One region of the Paenibacillus hodogayensis genome, then DNA from elsewhere that is predicted to be linked to it. Evidence: predicted binding sites of a transcription regulator. Region 1 holds the regulator's gene; the other holds the start of a gene.

Region 1 (7,916 bases):
ATCTCGTTGCCGCTTTCCGCGCTACGCTGGAGGAAGTATGCGAGGCCGATCTGATCGTTCACGTCGTGGACGGCTCCAGCGATATGCAGGATGCGCAAATGCGCGTCGTCGACGACGTATTGCGCGAACTGGGCGCTCACGGGAAACCGACAATCGTCCTGTTCAACAAATCCGACCTGCAGCAGGACCGCCGAGAGCTGCGGCTCGGAGGTCAAGGCGAGGCGCTGCGGGTGTCGGCATTTTCACCCGACGATATGGAGCGGCTGAAGCTGGCTGTTCAGGAAAGGCTGATGGGGGATACGAGAAGCTTCGTTATTCCTGCCGGACGCGGAGATTTGATCTCGCTCGTCTACCGCGTAGGGGACGTGCTCGGACAGGAAGTCGAAGGGGAGGATATCCGGTTCGACGTCCGACTGAAGCACAACGAGTTCGATAAGCAAGGCACTATGCTTCAGGCGTTTATTGCGCACGAGGCGATACAGCAAGAGGGAGAGAGCTACTGAGATGATCGTACCGGAGAAGATCGCCCGGCTTATGGAATTGGCGGAGGCTCAGGCGGAGCCGAAGCTGAGAGAAATCGACCAACGGGTGGACCGCAATCAATGGAAGGTTATAGAAGCCTTCCAGAAATACAAAGTAAGCGACTATCATTTCGCCGGATCGACCGGCTACGGGTACAACGATCGCGGCCGGGAAGTGCTCGATCTGGTGTATGCCCAAGTGTTTGGGGCGGAGGCCGGACTTGTCCGGCCGCATTTCGCCTCCGGCACCCATACGATCGGCACCGCCCTGTTCGGCGTGCTCCGTCCGGGCGATCTGCTGCTGTACATAACAGGCAAGCCTTACGATACGCTGCATAAAGTGATCGGGAAGCCGGGAGACGGACTGGGCTCTCTGCAGGACTGGGGAGTTCGCTACGGCGAGCTGGCGCTGGCCGAGGACGGTATGCCGGACTGGGACGCTTTAAAGGACAAGCTTCTTAGCGACCCTCCCAAGGTCGTCGGCATTCAGCGTTCGCGCGGCTACGATTGGCGGCCCTCGTATTCGGTGGGTCAAATTGACGAAATGGTCCGCTTCGTGAAGGCTCTTTCGCCGCAGACGATCGTATTCGTCGACAACTGCTACGGGGAATTTACGGAGGAGAAGGAGCCGACCGAGGTCGGCGTCGATCTGATGGCCGGCTCGCTCATTAAAAACCCCGGCGGTGGACTGGCGCCGACAGGGGGCTACATCGTAGGCCGACGCGAGCTGGTCGAGCTGGCCGCTTACCGACATACGGCGCCGGGGATCGGCGGCGAGGTCGGGGCGATGCTAGGCACGACGCGAAACATTTTTCAAGGCTTGTTCCTGGCCCCCCATCTTGTCGGACAAGCGCTCAAAGGGAGCGTCTTCGCCGCGGCGCTTTTCGAGCAGCTTGGTTTTGAAACGAGTCCGCGCTGGAACGACGAGCGGACCGATCTGATTCAAGCAATCCGGTTTACCGGCGCCGAGCATTTGATCGCATTCGTGCAAGGCATTCAGAAGGCGGCTGCGGTCGATTCCCACGTCGTGCCCGAGCCATGGGACATGCCGGGATACGAGCATCCGGTCATTATGGCCGCCGGCACGTTCATTCAAGGGGGCAGCCTGGAGCTGTCAGCCGATGCGCCGATTCGTTCCCCGTATATCGCTTACATGCAAGGTGGGCTTACTTACGCTCATGTGAAGTGGGGGGTCATCAAGGCTTTGTCGAATATGATCGACAAAGAGCTTCTGTAAGTGAATCAGGGGATAGGCGCATTCAACCGTGAAGTCCGAGCTCAGAAGATAATTGCGATTTTCCTGTAATTAAACCTAACATGCATTGACATGTTTGTGTCCGATATGTACAATTAAGTTATCCTCTACATGTTGGAGTGGTGTAAAGTGAGCGATGAAATCCGCCGTAATATGGCATTGTTCTCCATCGGCTCGGTCATGAAGCTGACTGATCTGACCGCCCGGCAAATCCGTTATTACGAACAGCATGAATTGATCGTCCCGGCGCGAACCGATGGCAATCAACGGTTGTTTTCGTTTAACGATGTGGAACGGCTGCTTCAGATCAAGGCACTGATCGAGAAGGGCGTCAACATTGCCGGCATCAAGCAAGTGCTTAATCCCGTATCCAAAGACTCCGAGGACGCGACGGTTATTACCGACCAGTCCGGAGTGAAGCGCAAGGAGCTGGACGACGCGCAGCTGCACAAGATGCTTAAGCGCGAGCTGTTGACCGGCAATCGCCGGGGTAAAGTATCCCTTATTCAAGGCGAGCTTTCGCGGTTTTTAAATCATAAGTCATAAGGAGGAGTTGTACGATGACTCAATCGAACTACACGAAGGAAGACATTTTGCGAATTGCCAAAGAGGAAAATGTCCGCTTTATTCGGCTGCAATTTACCGACCTGCTCGGCACGATCAAAAACGTGGAAATTCCGCTCAGCCAGCTGGAAAAAGCGCTTGATAACAAGATGATGTTCGATGGCTCCTCTATTGAAGGCTATGTGCGCATCGAAGAATCGGACATGTATTTGTACCCGGATCTGGCCACCTGGGTCATCTTCCCTTGGGTTGCCGAGGATCGCGTAGCCCGTCTGATCTGTGATATCTATTTGCCGGACGGCCGTCCGTTCCCTGGCGATCCGCGCGGCATTCTGAAGCGGGCGTTGAAGGAAGCGGAGGATATGGGCTATACGGCCATGAACGTTGGTCCGGAGCCGGAATTTTTCCTGTTCAAGACCGACGAGAAGGGTAATCCGACAACGGAGCTGAACGACCAAGGCGGTTACTTCGACTTGGCGCCTACCGATCTCGGCGAGAACTGTCGCCGCGAAATCGTGTTGACTCTGGAGGAGATGGGCTTTGAAATCGAAGCCTCCCATCACGAAGTTGCTCCGGGCCAGCACGAAATCGATTTTAAGTATGCGGACGCCATCAAGGCGGCCGACCAGATTCAGACGTTCAAGCTCGTCGTGAAGACGATCGCCAGACAGCACGGCCTGCATGCAACCTTCATGCCTAAGCCGCTGTTCGGCGTCAACGGCTCGGGCATGCACTGCCATCAATCGCTGTTCCAGGGCAGCACGAATTCATTTTTCGACGACAGCGACAAGCTCGGATTGAGCGAAACGGCCCGCCATTATATGGCAGGGGTGCTCAAGCATGCCCGCGCGTTCGCAGCGATCACAAACCCGACCGTCAATTCGTACAAACGGCTTGTTCCCGGCTATGAAGCCCCGTGCTACGTAGCATGGTCGGCGAGCAATCGCAGTCCGATGATCCGGATACCGGCTTCCCGCGGCTTAAGCACCCGCGTAGAGGTGCGCAACCCCGATCCGGCGGCCAACCCTTACCTGGCGCTTGCGGTTATGCTGAAGGCCGGCTTGGACGGCATTCAGAACAAAACGGTGCTGCCGGCCCCGGTCGACCGCAATATCTATGTCATGACCGAAGAAGAGCGGGAAGATCAAGGCATTCCGAGCTTGCCGGCCGATCTTCGCGAAGCGCTGATCGAGCTGCTGAGCGACGAAGTGATCTGCGACGCCCTCGGCGAGCACGCGCTTTCTCACTTCGTAGAGCTTAAGGAAATCGAGTGGGACATGTACCGCACCCAGATTCACGCTTGGGAACGCGATCAGTACATGACGTTGTACTAAGAGCGGAAACCTTTATCGCATAAGCAATAGCGGGGGGATCCTTTTGGGGCATGCTACCGCATTCAAGACCTGTCGCAGGTGGGGCCCCTGAATGCCACCACCATTGTTCCTTTCGAATCGCGAGACTCGAACTAAATTAAGCAGCCCTTGAAAAAAGTGCCTCCACGCTACGGAGGCGCTTTTTTTCACTTGGACGAGGCAGACATGATCGCTTCGACGTCGTAAATTCGTAATACCGTAACCAAAGGAAGGCTATTTCTGGCTAACATTTTGTGCTGCGAACGATAGGGCTCCTATCCGTATAGGGCATTCGTCCAAACCATTTCGATTTTCGCTCATACTATGTGATTGTAGTTAAAAAGAAGGTAGGTGACAAAATGTCTGATGTTGGTGGATTCGGCGGCGGCTTCAGCTGCGGAGGCGGCGGGCTGTGGACGAGTACGGGCGTTATCCTTGTTCTCTTCATCCTTCTGGTAATCATTTCGAGAGCGTTTATTTAATCGCAGCCCGCTGTACATCAGTACCCCCTGCCATGCTTATGGCAGGGGATTTTTTAGTTGGAAAGAGTCCGCGGTGTTGTGGGAACGAACCCGCAGGCTTCCATCCATATAAAAACAGCCCTCCCGATTCGATGCGGAGGGCTGCTTGCTGTTGTCTCAATGAATATCGCGGAACAGGCCGATCACTTTGCCGAGAATGGTGACGTTACGAAGCCGGATCGGGTCCATGGCCGGGTTTTCCGGCTGGAGCCGGATATGGTCGCGTTCCCGGTAGAACGTCTTCACGGTCGCTTCGTCGTCCTCGGTCATCGCCACGACGATATCTCCGTTGTTCGCGGTCGGCTGCTGCTTGACAATGACGTAATCGTTATGGTGAATGCCGGCATCGATCATGCTTTCTCCGACAACCCGCAGCATGAAGACGTTATGATCGCCTACGAAGTGGCTGGGAAGCGGGAAATATTCCTCGATGTTCTCGGTTGCCGTAATCGGCACCCCGGCGGTAACTTTCCCGATGAGCGGGACGCGCGCGATAGAGAAAGAGAAGGCGGACAACGAATCGTCATGTCCCAATATCTCGATCGCCCGGGGCTTCGTCGGGTCCCTACGAATGAGCCCTTTCCTTTCCAGACGGTCCAGATGGCCGTGAACCGTGGAGCTGGACGCAAGCCCTACGGCTTCGCCGATTTCCCGCACGGAAGGGGGATAGCCTTTATCGCGCACTTCGTTCTTAATAAAATCGAGTATCGCTTGTTGGCGATTGGAAACCTTGCTCACGATCATCACTCCAATACGGACATGTTATATTGGGTAAATTATACCACAGAACCGGAGTTCGTACAAACATAAGTTCGATTTTTCCCGATAAAATACGAACATGCGAACGCTTGTTCGAAAATCATTGACGCGAATATACGTTCGTGTTAATCTGATACCAGAACAAGTGTTTGGGGAGGTAATTCCAATGTCCAACTCTTTTATGTACATTCCAAGCGATTTCCATCGCAGCACTCATACAGCCGCCGGCTCCGCGGCGGGCCGGTCTCGTACCGTTTCCCGTCCGTCTTCGAACCGTTTCGAAGCTGTCCGGGCGGTCGTCGTCCGCCTCAAGGTGCGACTGCTGGCGGCCGCCGCAGCGCTTCTGTTGTGCGTCGGCATTGCCGCCGTGCTTTCCGCCGTGATCGGCGACGGCGAAGTGCAGGCTGGGGCTATTCGAACGTACGAACATGTCGTCGTTCAGCCTGGCGACTCCTTATGGTCGATTGCGGAGGGCCGCGCCAAGAAGAGCGAGGATATACGCGTTTATATCGAAAAGCTGAAGAAGGTTAACGGCTTGTCCTCGTCTGCCGTTCGCGCCGGCCAGGTGCTGCAGCTGCCTCAATAAACGGATATTTCTCCATCCTATCGAAGGCAATCGATTCCCGCCCGGACACGCTCCGGGCTTTTGCGCGTTTGCTCCGCTTTCCTTGACAATCGGCTCGGAACCATGCAAAGTAGAAGTAACCGACACAAGGAGGCCGAACATGATTACCGAACAAATGATTGCCCGCATCAACGAGCTTGCCAAAAAGGCGAACACCGTCGGCTTGACGGACGAAGAGCTGGAAGAACGCAACGAATTGCGCAAGCGGTATATCGATGCGTTCAAAACGTCGCTCCGGGCGCAGCTTGATTCGATCGAATTCGTGGACGGCGACCAAGGGGCCGGCCCTGATAAAAAGCCTCATTAGAACGGAGGAGCCGCATGTCCCGAAAATGGGAACGCATGGTGCAAAAAAACAGCAAGGATATTAACAGCCGCCGGAAGAAAACCGGTCATACACCGATATCGGTGTCGGCACAGGAGCAAATGGATGTCTACAAGGGAAGAAGCTGGTTTTTGCCCGCTCTGCTTGTAGCCTGTTCGCTCTTCTTCGCAATCGTCTCGGTCATGCTGTACGAATCGCAGTCGTTGTACTGGATTACCGTACTCGGCTACATGGTGCTGGGGGTCATGTACTTCTTGCGCAGACCGTATATCAAGATCGGCAAGCAAAAGCTCGCCACCCGGCGCATGGGCATGGATAAAGTGTTCGGAGCCGATGAGATCGAATCGATCTCGGTGCAGAGCGGGAGCGTGGCGATTCAGCTGAAAGGAAAACGGACGCGCTGGGTATTGTCCAAGTTTCAGAGCTTGTACGACATACCGGCTATTGCTGCGCGGCTGAAGAAGTTCGCCGAACATAACGGAATCGCTTATAAAGAAGAAGCGGCTTAATGGGGATAAAGGGGAGAAACGGTTCATGGCTATTCAGGCAATCCTGTTCGATTTGGACGACACGCTGCTGTGGGACGACCGCAGTGTAAAAGAAGCGTTTCAGGCGACCTGCGCCGCCGCCGCCGAGCGGTATGAAGGACTCGATCCGGCCTTGCTGGAGGAAGCCGTACGTAGGGAAGCGCGCGCGCTGTACGAATCGTACGAGACGTTTCCGTTTACGAAGCAGATCGGCATCAATCCGTTCGAAGGGCTGTGGGCCCGGTTTAGCCAAGGCGAGCAGGAGGAATTCCGCAAGCTGGAGAAGCTGGCGCCTGGCTACCGCAAAGCGTCTTGGGCGAGAGGGCTCAAGGCGCTCGGGGTAGACGACGAGGAGCTTGGATTTCAGCTCGGAGAGCGATTCGGGGCGGAGCGCCGAGCGCGGCCGATCGTCTATGAAGAAACGTTCGAGGTGCTGAACGATTTGAAAGGGAAGGTCCAGCTGTTGCTGCTGACGAACGGCTCGCCGGATTTGCAGCGGGAGAAGCTGGACGGGGTTCCGGAGCTTGCCGGCTATTTCGACCATATCGTGATTTCCGGTTCGTTCGGCCAAGGGAAACCGGCGGCTTCCATCTTCCATCATGCCATGGAGCTGCTCGGCATCTCGCCGGACCAAGGCTTGATGGTCGGAGACAAGCTGACCACGGACATCCTGGGCGCGAACGGAGTCGGCATGAAGTCGGTATGGATCAACCGTCACGGCGTATCCCGTTCGGACGAGATCGTACCCGCCACGGAAATTGTCAGCTTGCGTCAAATCCGCGGACTCGCCGGTTTATAGCACAAACGGCTCTACACAAAAGCCCGACGCTTTCCTGAGGAAAGCGCCGGGCTCGTTTCGTGCCAGTAGCGTACAATATGAAAATCAGGCTTTTTGGAACGCGGGGTCGTCGTACGGATGCGCGATCCAGCCTTCGGTTTCGATAAAGAGGCGGACGGCGACGATTTTGCGGTTTTCCATCAGCGTGAAGAAGTGGGCTTTGTTCTCGGGAACGGAGATGACGTCTCCCGCCTCCAGCTCGACATCGAAATATCCGACGTCCTCGCTGCCTTTAATGATAAAGATGCCTTTGCCCGCCGTAATGGCGCGCACTTCGTCCTCCGTATGGGTGTGCACCTGCTCGAATTTCTTCAGCAGCTCGTTCAGGTTCGGGGTGGCGTCGGACAAAGCGATCAAATCCCACGTTTTGTAACCGCGGCGGCCGGCGAGATCGCGAATTTCGGCATCGAACGTGTTCAAAATTTGCTGTTTTTCCTCGTCGGACAACACAAACTTCTCCTGCAGTTCGGCAGGAAGCTTGGTCGGGTTCCAGTGCTCGTAAAGCACCTCTTGGTTTTCCAAAAACGACTTGACGTTGTCTTCGCCTTGAATGCGTTCGTTCGTATTGCGGATGCGAATTTCAGCCATAGCGCTCCCTCTCCTCTTTCCGTAAAGGAATAATTGCTTAT
Region 2 (7,916 bases), on a different contig from region 1:
AAGTAGACGATTACGGCCGGAACGGTCACGATAACGGCACCGGCCATCAAGAGCGACGTGCTGACCTCCGTATCGTTCTTCAAATACAGCAGACCGATAGGCAACGTATACAGTTTTTTGTTCTGTAAATAGATGAGCGGCCCGATCGTGTTATTCCACGCGCCCATGAACGTAAAGACGCCGAGCGCGGACAAGGCTGGCTTGCACAAAGGCAAGTATATTTTCCAGAAAACCCCCATGGGGCTGTACCCGTCGACGACGGCGGCTTCATATAGCTCCTTGGGGAGCGATTTAATGAATTGATGCATGAGGAAGATGCCGAACGCCCCTCCGAGAAAATTCGGAATAATCAATGGGTAGTACGAATCGAGCATATGGAACGACTTCCAGATGAAGTAGCTTGGAATGAGCGTGACTTGAAACGGAATCATCAGCGTCGCCAGCATGGCGATATACAGGGGCTTGCGCAGCTTGAAATTGTACATGGCCAGGCCAAACGCGACCAGCGAACAGGATAGCAGTGTACCGACCATGTCCACTATCACGAGAAACATGCTGTTCAGGGTATATCGGCCGAAATTGACTTTCTCCCAGACGATTTTGTAATTTTCCCAGCTGATCGGATCGGGAATGAGCCGAGGCGGCAATTGTCCGACCGCTCCTGTCGTTTTCAGCGAGGTGGACACCATCCAGATAAACGGAAACAGCATGAGCAGCGCGCCGAGATACAGTACTAGGGAGGATGCGGTTTTGCCGATTGTGCGAGAATCAAACATAGTGCACCCACCTTCTCTCGAAGTATCGCTGGAAGAGCGTAATGGTCAAAATAATGACGAACAGCGCCCAAGCGGCTGCGGAAGCCGGCCCCATCTTGAATTGCTGGAATGCATCCCGGAAAATCAGCTTGATATAGGATGACAAGTCTTCCGCTACACCCCGCTTGCCATAGCCGAGAATGACCGCGTTCTCCTGCAGCCAGACGTCAGGGGTCATGCCGCCGGCGATTTGGGTAGCGATCTTCGTCACGAAGTCTCCCCACGGAGCGTCTTGAACTTCAACTTTGATATTCGGAAATTTGGCCGCAAAACCATCGATAATTTCTTTTTTCGTCACATCATAAGCCCCGGGCAAACCAATTTTGAGCGTCACGTTTTTCGGCCCCGACGGGCTTGCCCCCGTACCTCCCGACTTATCGCCATCCTTGGATGTCGAACACTCTGATATTGTAAGCGCTATCATTCCAGCCAATACCAAAAAACTCTTTTTGTTCACGGTTATCCCCTCCATTAATGCGAGCTTCATAGGAAATCGTCTTTCGACGTATTTCAAACAAGGATTCCAAAACATGGTTTTATTTTTTCTGCCAAAACAAGACTATATTTTTTTCCGCGGTTCAGCTGCAAAACATGGATCAGGGTGAATGCGCTGCCGATTTATAGTTTCATGATATAGGATTTCTTCCTTCCTATATATGTTTTTTTGCTGGATATTACTATCCTAATGTGAGATATTAATGGGAATCGAATGGATTAATGGAAGGAGGTATCATTCTATATGAAATACCAATTTTGTGCGGTCAAACACTTCCGCTTTTCCGAGCTTATCCCTATTCAAATGGGGTATGAATGCTGTAAACCGAATAACGCTCCATCCTTTACTCCTTTTAACACTATAATTCATTATATTTATAAGGGCAGCGGTGTTTTTACCGGAAAAACCTCCACTTACACATTGATGCCCGGACAGGCATTTGTTATGTTTCCTTACCAAACCGCCTCTCATGTAGCAGATGGTATTGATCCTTGGGAGTACGGATGGATCGAGTTTGCCGGGGCCTCCGTTCCCGAAATTTATAATGCATCAAAAATCACCATGTCGTCCCCCATCATTACCGACTCGACTTCACAACCTCTCGGTAAAGCCTTAATGGGAATACTTGATGCTTCAAAGCAAGAAAATATCTCTTATCAAATGATTCTGGCTCGCCTCTGGGAGTTTTCGGATACACTCTTGCAGCTGCGCGCCAATACGGAAAGAACCGTAGCGATGTCAGAAATCTATATAAATCAAGCGATATCTTACATTCATTCCGCTCAGATACCCCCTATAGATGTAAGTAATATTGCAAAGCATATCGGAATAGATCGCAGCTACTTAACCCAAATTTTCAAAAAGCACCTAAATATCACTCCTCAACAGTATATCGTCAATTATAAAATGACCCTTGCAAAAGACATGCTGCTCAAATCATCTCTAACACTAGCAGATGTTTCCGATGCTCTTGGATATTCTGATCCTGTGAATTTTTTTAAGGCATTTAAAAAGAATCACAAATTAACACCCACAACATGGCGAAAAATAAGCTCTGGTGAAGAACGCATAGATCAGTAACGATGTTTGCCCCAAATTAGTCTCAAACCGCAGCATATCGCGGTCAGACCCCCTTGTCATTCGCTCCAGCCACCATTCATCATCGTTTATGATCGTTCCACGCTTCCGCATTTAACTTAAGAGCCGCACCGTAAAACCAGTCAGTGTTCCGGCATCGATTAAAAAATGGGGCTGTCCCAAAGGTCATTTTGCGATTTTTTGAGCCCCACTTAGAACCAATTTTCCTTGAGAAAAAGGACCTCATCCCCCACTTTACAGTGGAATTTGAGGTCCTTTCGTGTGGAAATTGGGACGTCCCCATGTCATGCGAACACTTTTGGGACAGCCCCATTGGACTATGTTCTTGTCATCCGACCATTTTATCGGGAAGTTTAATCTCTGTGATTCTCGACCTTCATTATATCCATGAATGTGACTTTGGTAGTTTGTCCATCTTTTTGGATGTGCACCTTACCGGTACGAGAATCCATATTCTCTATTCGACCACGAACAGGCAACTCCATCCCCCATACCGTCAGCAACACTTCCGCGCTTTCAGACTTCGCTTCATTTAACTGGTTGGCGAGTTCTTCCAATGCAAATTCATCGCGTGTTGGCCGTTTGACATCATATTTCTTTTTTGGCTTCGGAATTCCGGTCAATCCAAACACCCCCTTAAGAACATTCGTTCCCATTGTAACATTGACGAATTGTGGAGAGAACCCACACTTTACTCAAACCCCGTTCTGCTTGACCCGGAGAAACTAAGGTGACGGCACCGGCAATCAACGAGCGACTTCCGCGAGGACTTAGATCCAGGTTGCGGGACGATACGCCGCCTGGGATGACGATTCATCCAAATAGTTGTTCAAAATACTTTCACTTCAGTAGCCCCATCGAGTCATTCGTCCTAAATAGAGGTGTCGGTATAATGAGTACGACATCCAGACAAGGAGAAGTTCCTCATAAACCAAACCATGCCATGGTGTAAAAATTAGAGGTCGGGGGTTAAAGGATGGAGATAACAAAAAACAACTATAATCGCTTATGGAGATGGCACTTTTATGCTGCGTTGTTTATAACGCCATTGCTGATCACATTGACATTGAGCGGTATCGGCTATTTGTTTTATACCAATGTCGAAAATCATTTTTATAAAAAGAACTTTTTCGGAAACAGCGGCCAAACGGAACAGTCGACCATTGATGAGGGAATCAAGAAAGCAACAGAGGCGCACAAAAATTACTCCGTATCGAAAGTCATTGTATTAAAGGATTCTTACAATACCCGATTGACGATGACCCGTCCGGATGGAGATCAAAAATACGTATTTCTTGATCAGAACTATCAGATCGTTGGCAGCCAAAATGCCAAGTACACCTTTTCCAATGTCATGCGAAACGTGCACAGCTCCCTGTTTGTTGGCGGAACAGTAGTGAATTATCTCGTAGAGCTGGCGGCTTGTTGGGCGATATTCCTGCTCCTTTCCGGCATCTATATGACATTTAGAAGTCACGCATTAAAAAGAATGCAAAATCCGAACAAACGGCAAAAAAGCTTAAAATGGCACGCGTTAATCGGGACGATTATTGCGATACCGATGATTATTGTTATATTCACAGGGCTGCCGTGGTCAGCCTTTATGGGAAATTTCATCTATTCGGCGGCTCAAAACAAGCCTTCCATCGGTTTCCCCCTTTTGAAGCAAAATCCGCCAATCTCGGATATGAGCGAAATTCCTTGGGCCACGCGCAAAAATGAAACGCCGGAATCAACAAGCAGCCATGCTGGGCATCATGATATGGCCGGTATGGAGGGCATGAAGCATAACAGCAGCATGATTACGGTTCGGCAGCTCATGAGCGAAATCGATAACCATCGCATTTCCAAGCCTTATTCTATCATTTACCCGTCTGGGAATAACAGCGTTTTTACGGTTTCGAAATCAAGCAACACAGGGATAACGGGACTTGACGTTAGTCCTTACCAGGAAATTACGACTTATTTTGATCCATATAGCGGCAAACCGATATCGGAAGTCGTTTATGACGATTACGGCATTTTAGCCAAATGGTTTACGTGGGGAATTCCGCTGCATGAAGGCCATTTGTTCGGATGGATGAATAAAACTTTAAATTTCATTGTATGTCTCGCATTTTTGCTCGTCATATTCTGGGGGTTCAAAACCTGGCTTGCCCGCAAGAGAAAAAGCTTGTTGTCGGCGCCGCCCGTTCATTCAAACAAAATTTCGATCGGCTTTATCGCTTTCATGGCAATCTTGGGAATGGTAATGCCGTTGTTCGGCATTTCGTTACTTGTCGTCGTGATGATCGAATGCCTGATCACATGGTGTAAAAGAGGAAAAGGAAACAAAATAAGCCTTACAAATTAATTAAGTGCTTTATCCCAACAAAAGCCAATCAGATTGGACATCTGCTTGGCTTTTTTGGTCATTGGAACTAACCCCTATTAGACTCTAGCAGCATGTATTCGTCTGCTTTTTAGCGAAATTATCAAGTACGGCCGGCACTCCACGCCAAACTTTCGCCGGCTTTGTGCCAGGAAGTTGCATAAGCCGAGCCTGACACAGGTGAACTACGATCATGACAATGCTATCTGCCCAACTTGGCGTTGATTTGTTTGTCCACCGCTTCGACCGCTTCGCGAAACGCGGAATTGAGATCGGTCTCTCCGAGCACAACCTTCTGGAAGGCGTCGCTAATGGCGGATGTCGCTATGCCGTTAAACCGGGTTGGAGGGATGATGGACGCATATCGCTTCGGAATCAAAGCCTTGGCATTTTTCCCCTGCAGGTCGGGTACGTCTGCGCCGAACGCCTCGCGGATGCCGGGATCGCGCAGCACGGACGGCAAACCATTGCGCGAGCCTTTCAACTGCACATCATGGGAGGCCGTTGCCGTTGCGGCCAGAAACGCCGCTTCCCTATGTTTGGCATTCTTCGGTATCGTCCAGAATATAACCTGCGGCTGGGGCCCCGCTTCCGAAGCCGCTGCGGTCAACACCGGATAAGTTGCTGCATCCCAATTCAAATTCACGCCTGCGCTTTTTCTCGGAAAATCGCTGTTATTCCTGACCGTGATGGCGATGTTCTGATCGCGTACGAAAGCCGCAGCCGGGGCACCGCCCGTCAATATCTCGGGGTTAGGCTCATATCCGGGAACTTGATAAAATCGGATGAAATTGTTCAGAAATTTCTTCCATGGATCCGTATCGAACATCGCTCGGTTCGTCCCCGAATCGATCAAGGGAAGCGATGACTGATTCAGTGCCAGTTGGTTCGGATACCATGACTCGGCGTACCCCCGGTAAAGCGCCCCGCCTTCTATGCGAGTCAGCGATCTGGCCGCTGTATACAACTGGTCCCAAGTCAAGCCGTCAGACAAATACGGAAAGCCAAATTTATCGAAAATATCCTTATTGTACAGCAGGGACAGCGTTTGCGTGGCGAATGGAATGCCGACAAATTTGCCTGGCTCGATCCGCTGCATGAAATCGACTATTGTCGGCTCAAATTCGTTCAGATTCGTATTGTATTTCTTGATGAGATCGGATAGATCAGGGTCAATGCCCAAATCCATCAAATTGGCCAGATTGTCTACCGTACTGTAATACATATCAATGTTGACACCCGATGCAATCACCTCCGACGGCGAATTGCCTTTGGTGTTCTGGATCCAGTTGATTTTGAAATGAGGGTATTTGCGTACGATATCATTTCCGTAGAGCGCCATAAAATCCTCGTAAGACCTCGACCAGAAATAGTAGATCGTCAATTCGACAGGCTCCTTTTCGGACGCGGATCCGCCGTCAGGCGATTTGGCCGTATCCCGGCTGCAACCCGACAGCAATATGCATGCAACCATGAACCCGACCACCCAGCAGAATATTGCGCTGCTTCGTTGATTCGACATTTCCGATGACCTCCCCGTTCATTGGATGACCGCTTGCCTTATCTCCTCTACTCCGCGGACTTGGCTTTTGTGCATGAGCGAGCTTCCGTATGCTCCGCTTCTTCTCCACTCTTGTACAACACAACCATAGACAAAGGCGGGATGAAGCTATCCAGCAGCTGCATGCTTGTCTCCCCCTTTTCCCTCCACACCGCCGTACGGCCGAACGGAGTATTGCGGCTGTATGTCATCCACCCGCTCGTATCCGGCCCGACCCCCGTCAATTCCAGCTCCGACACTTCGTCGAGCGACGCGTTGACCAGACAGATCGTCCGCTCCCGTTCGCCGGCAAATTCGAACACAGCGACATGAGGCGCGTAACTTGCCATCATCACCGGGGGCATACAGTCCGGCTTGCATAGAGCGCCTAGCAGCACATCATGCAGCACAGCCCTGCGAATCGGATGAAGCAAGGCTTGCTGGTTCTCCCAGCCATAGGGCAAGATGAACACCCGTTCGTTAACGACGGTCATCCCGGGACTTAATAGGCTGTCGTCTACGCGATGCAGCCGCGACAGGACAGACACCGTCGCCGCCTCGTCGTACTCCAATCGCAGATACGCTTCCTGGCTGTAGAACGGCCTTATTCTGCCGTTCGCGATGCCGGCGTAGCTGCGGCCGTCGGCCATCCGTTCGTAGAATTGCGCCGTAAACCACTCGGCCCGGTTGATCCCGCACAACGAGCCGAGCCCCATATCGTAGAGCGTAAACGCCGCTTCACCATCAAGCAGCACCGCACACCGGGCGAACAGCTCCCGCAACTCCGACTCGCTGTAATTCCGCAGCACCTGCCCGGACAAAGCCACCGCTCCCGAACAATCAACCCGATTGTCCACGACGTAACGGTTGGCGATTCCGCAGGCGGACAAGCAGCTGGCCCAGAATGTCTCCCGGGGGGACAGATCTCCCGGAGACTTGCCCCCGGCTGCTGCAAGCGTATAGGAAGAACGCTCGTTGACGAGCACGCCGACCCCTCTCTGATCCTGCACGCGCAGATGCATGGCGGCCACACTTTCGGCAAAATCCTTTTGCTCGCGCAGCCAGCGCTCATGCCGTTCTTCCGGATAGACTCCGTTGCCTGCCATATCGAGAATGTTCAGCGTGATGCCCTTGCTGCCGAGCAGCAGTCCGGTTTCCAATTGGAATCGTTGAAACGCGTGAGATTTGGCATAAGAAGTATAGGGCACATTCTCCAGTTCGGGGTACAACGGCGTCGTGGACGGCAGGAAGGAGGCGGTCAGCCGCGACACCGCGTGAAAGCTCCACGCATAGTGCATGCCCGTCGTCTCCCGGTATGCAGGCAGGGTAGGGCGAACCGCCGCCGCATGCACGCCGTCCAGCGCCGCCAGCAGCCGGTGCCAATCGCGGCCTTCGATAGCATGTGCGGCCGGATCGCTGGTCATCAAGCCCAAGCGGGTACGGGGCGACACCCGGTGCACAGCATCGGCAATCTCGGCGGCCACGTCCACCAGCTGTTCGCGGCAAGCGTCCAGCCAAATGCGACGGTATAGGTGCGGAGTCCCTTTCGCGAGCATTCCCTGTACAAAATCGTCGCGGTCGATCCGTCCCACCCCA

What was found. The regulator LexA, encoded in region 1, represses DNA repair genes until DNA is damaged. The targets are predictions, from matches to a motif close to CGAACATATGTTCG.
Region 2: the regulator LexA is predicted to act here: its motif matches at 3,228-3,241, upstream of ABD796_RS28280 (YolD-like family protein).

The regions. Positions count from the first base shown of each region.
Region 1 is NZ_BAAAYO010000006.1:234,749-242,664, reverse strand. It holds gene hflX (GTPase HflX) at 1-503, shown strand, start outside; gene ABD796_RS12230 (methionine gamma-lyase family protein) at 505-1,758, shown strand; gene ABD796_RS12225 (MerR family transcriptional regulator) at 1,906-2,322, shown strand; gene glnA (type I glutamate--ammonia ligase) at 2,337-3,674, shown strand; gene ABD796_RS12215 (hypothetical protein) at 4,010-4,192, opposite strand; gene lexA (transcriptional repressor LexA) at 4,331-4,951, opposite strand; gene ABD796_RS12205 (LysM peptidoglycan-binding domain-containing protein) at 5,139-5,558, shown strand; gene ABD796_RS12200 (DUF896 domain-containing protein) at 5,698-5,904, shown strand; gene ABD796_RS12195 (hypothetical protein) at 5,919-6,431, shown strand; gene ABD796_RS12190 (HAD family hydrolase) at 6,457-7,248, shown strand; gene ABD796_RS12185 (1,2-dihydroxy-3-keto-5-methylthiopentene dioxygenase) at 7,333-7,875, opposite strand.
Region 2 is NZ_BAAAYO010000014.1:32,172-40,087, forward strand. It holds gene ABD796_RS28265 (carbohydrate ABC transporter permease) at 1-776, opposite strand, end outside; gene ABD796_RS28270 (extracellular solute-binding protein) at 769-1,149, opposite strand; gene ABD796_RS28275 (AraC family transcriptional regulator) at 1,555-2,391, shown strand; gene ABD796_RS28280 (YolD-like family protein) at 2,763-3,032, opposite strand; gene ABD796_RS28285 (PepSY-associated TM helix domain-containing protein) at 3,386-4,762, shown strand; gene ABD796_RS28290 (ABC transporter substrate-binding protein) at 4,983-6,302, opposite strand; gene ABD796_RS28295 (hypothetical protein) at 6,350-7,916, opposite strand, start outside.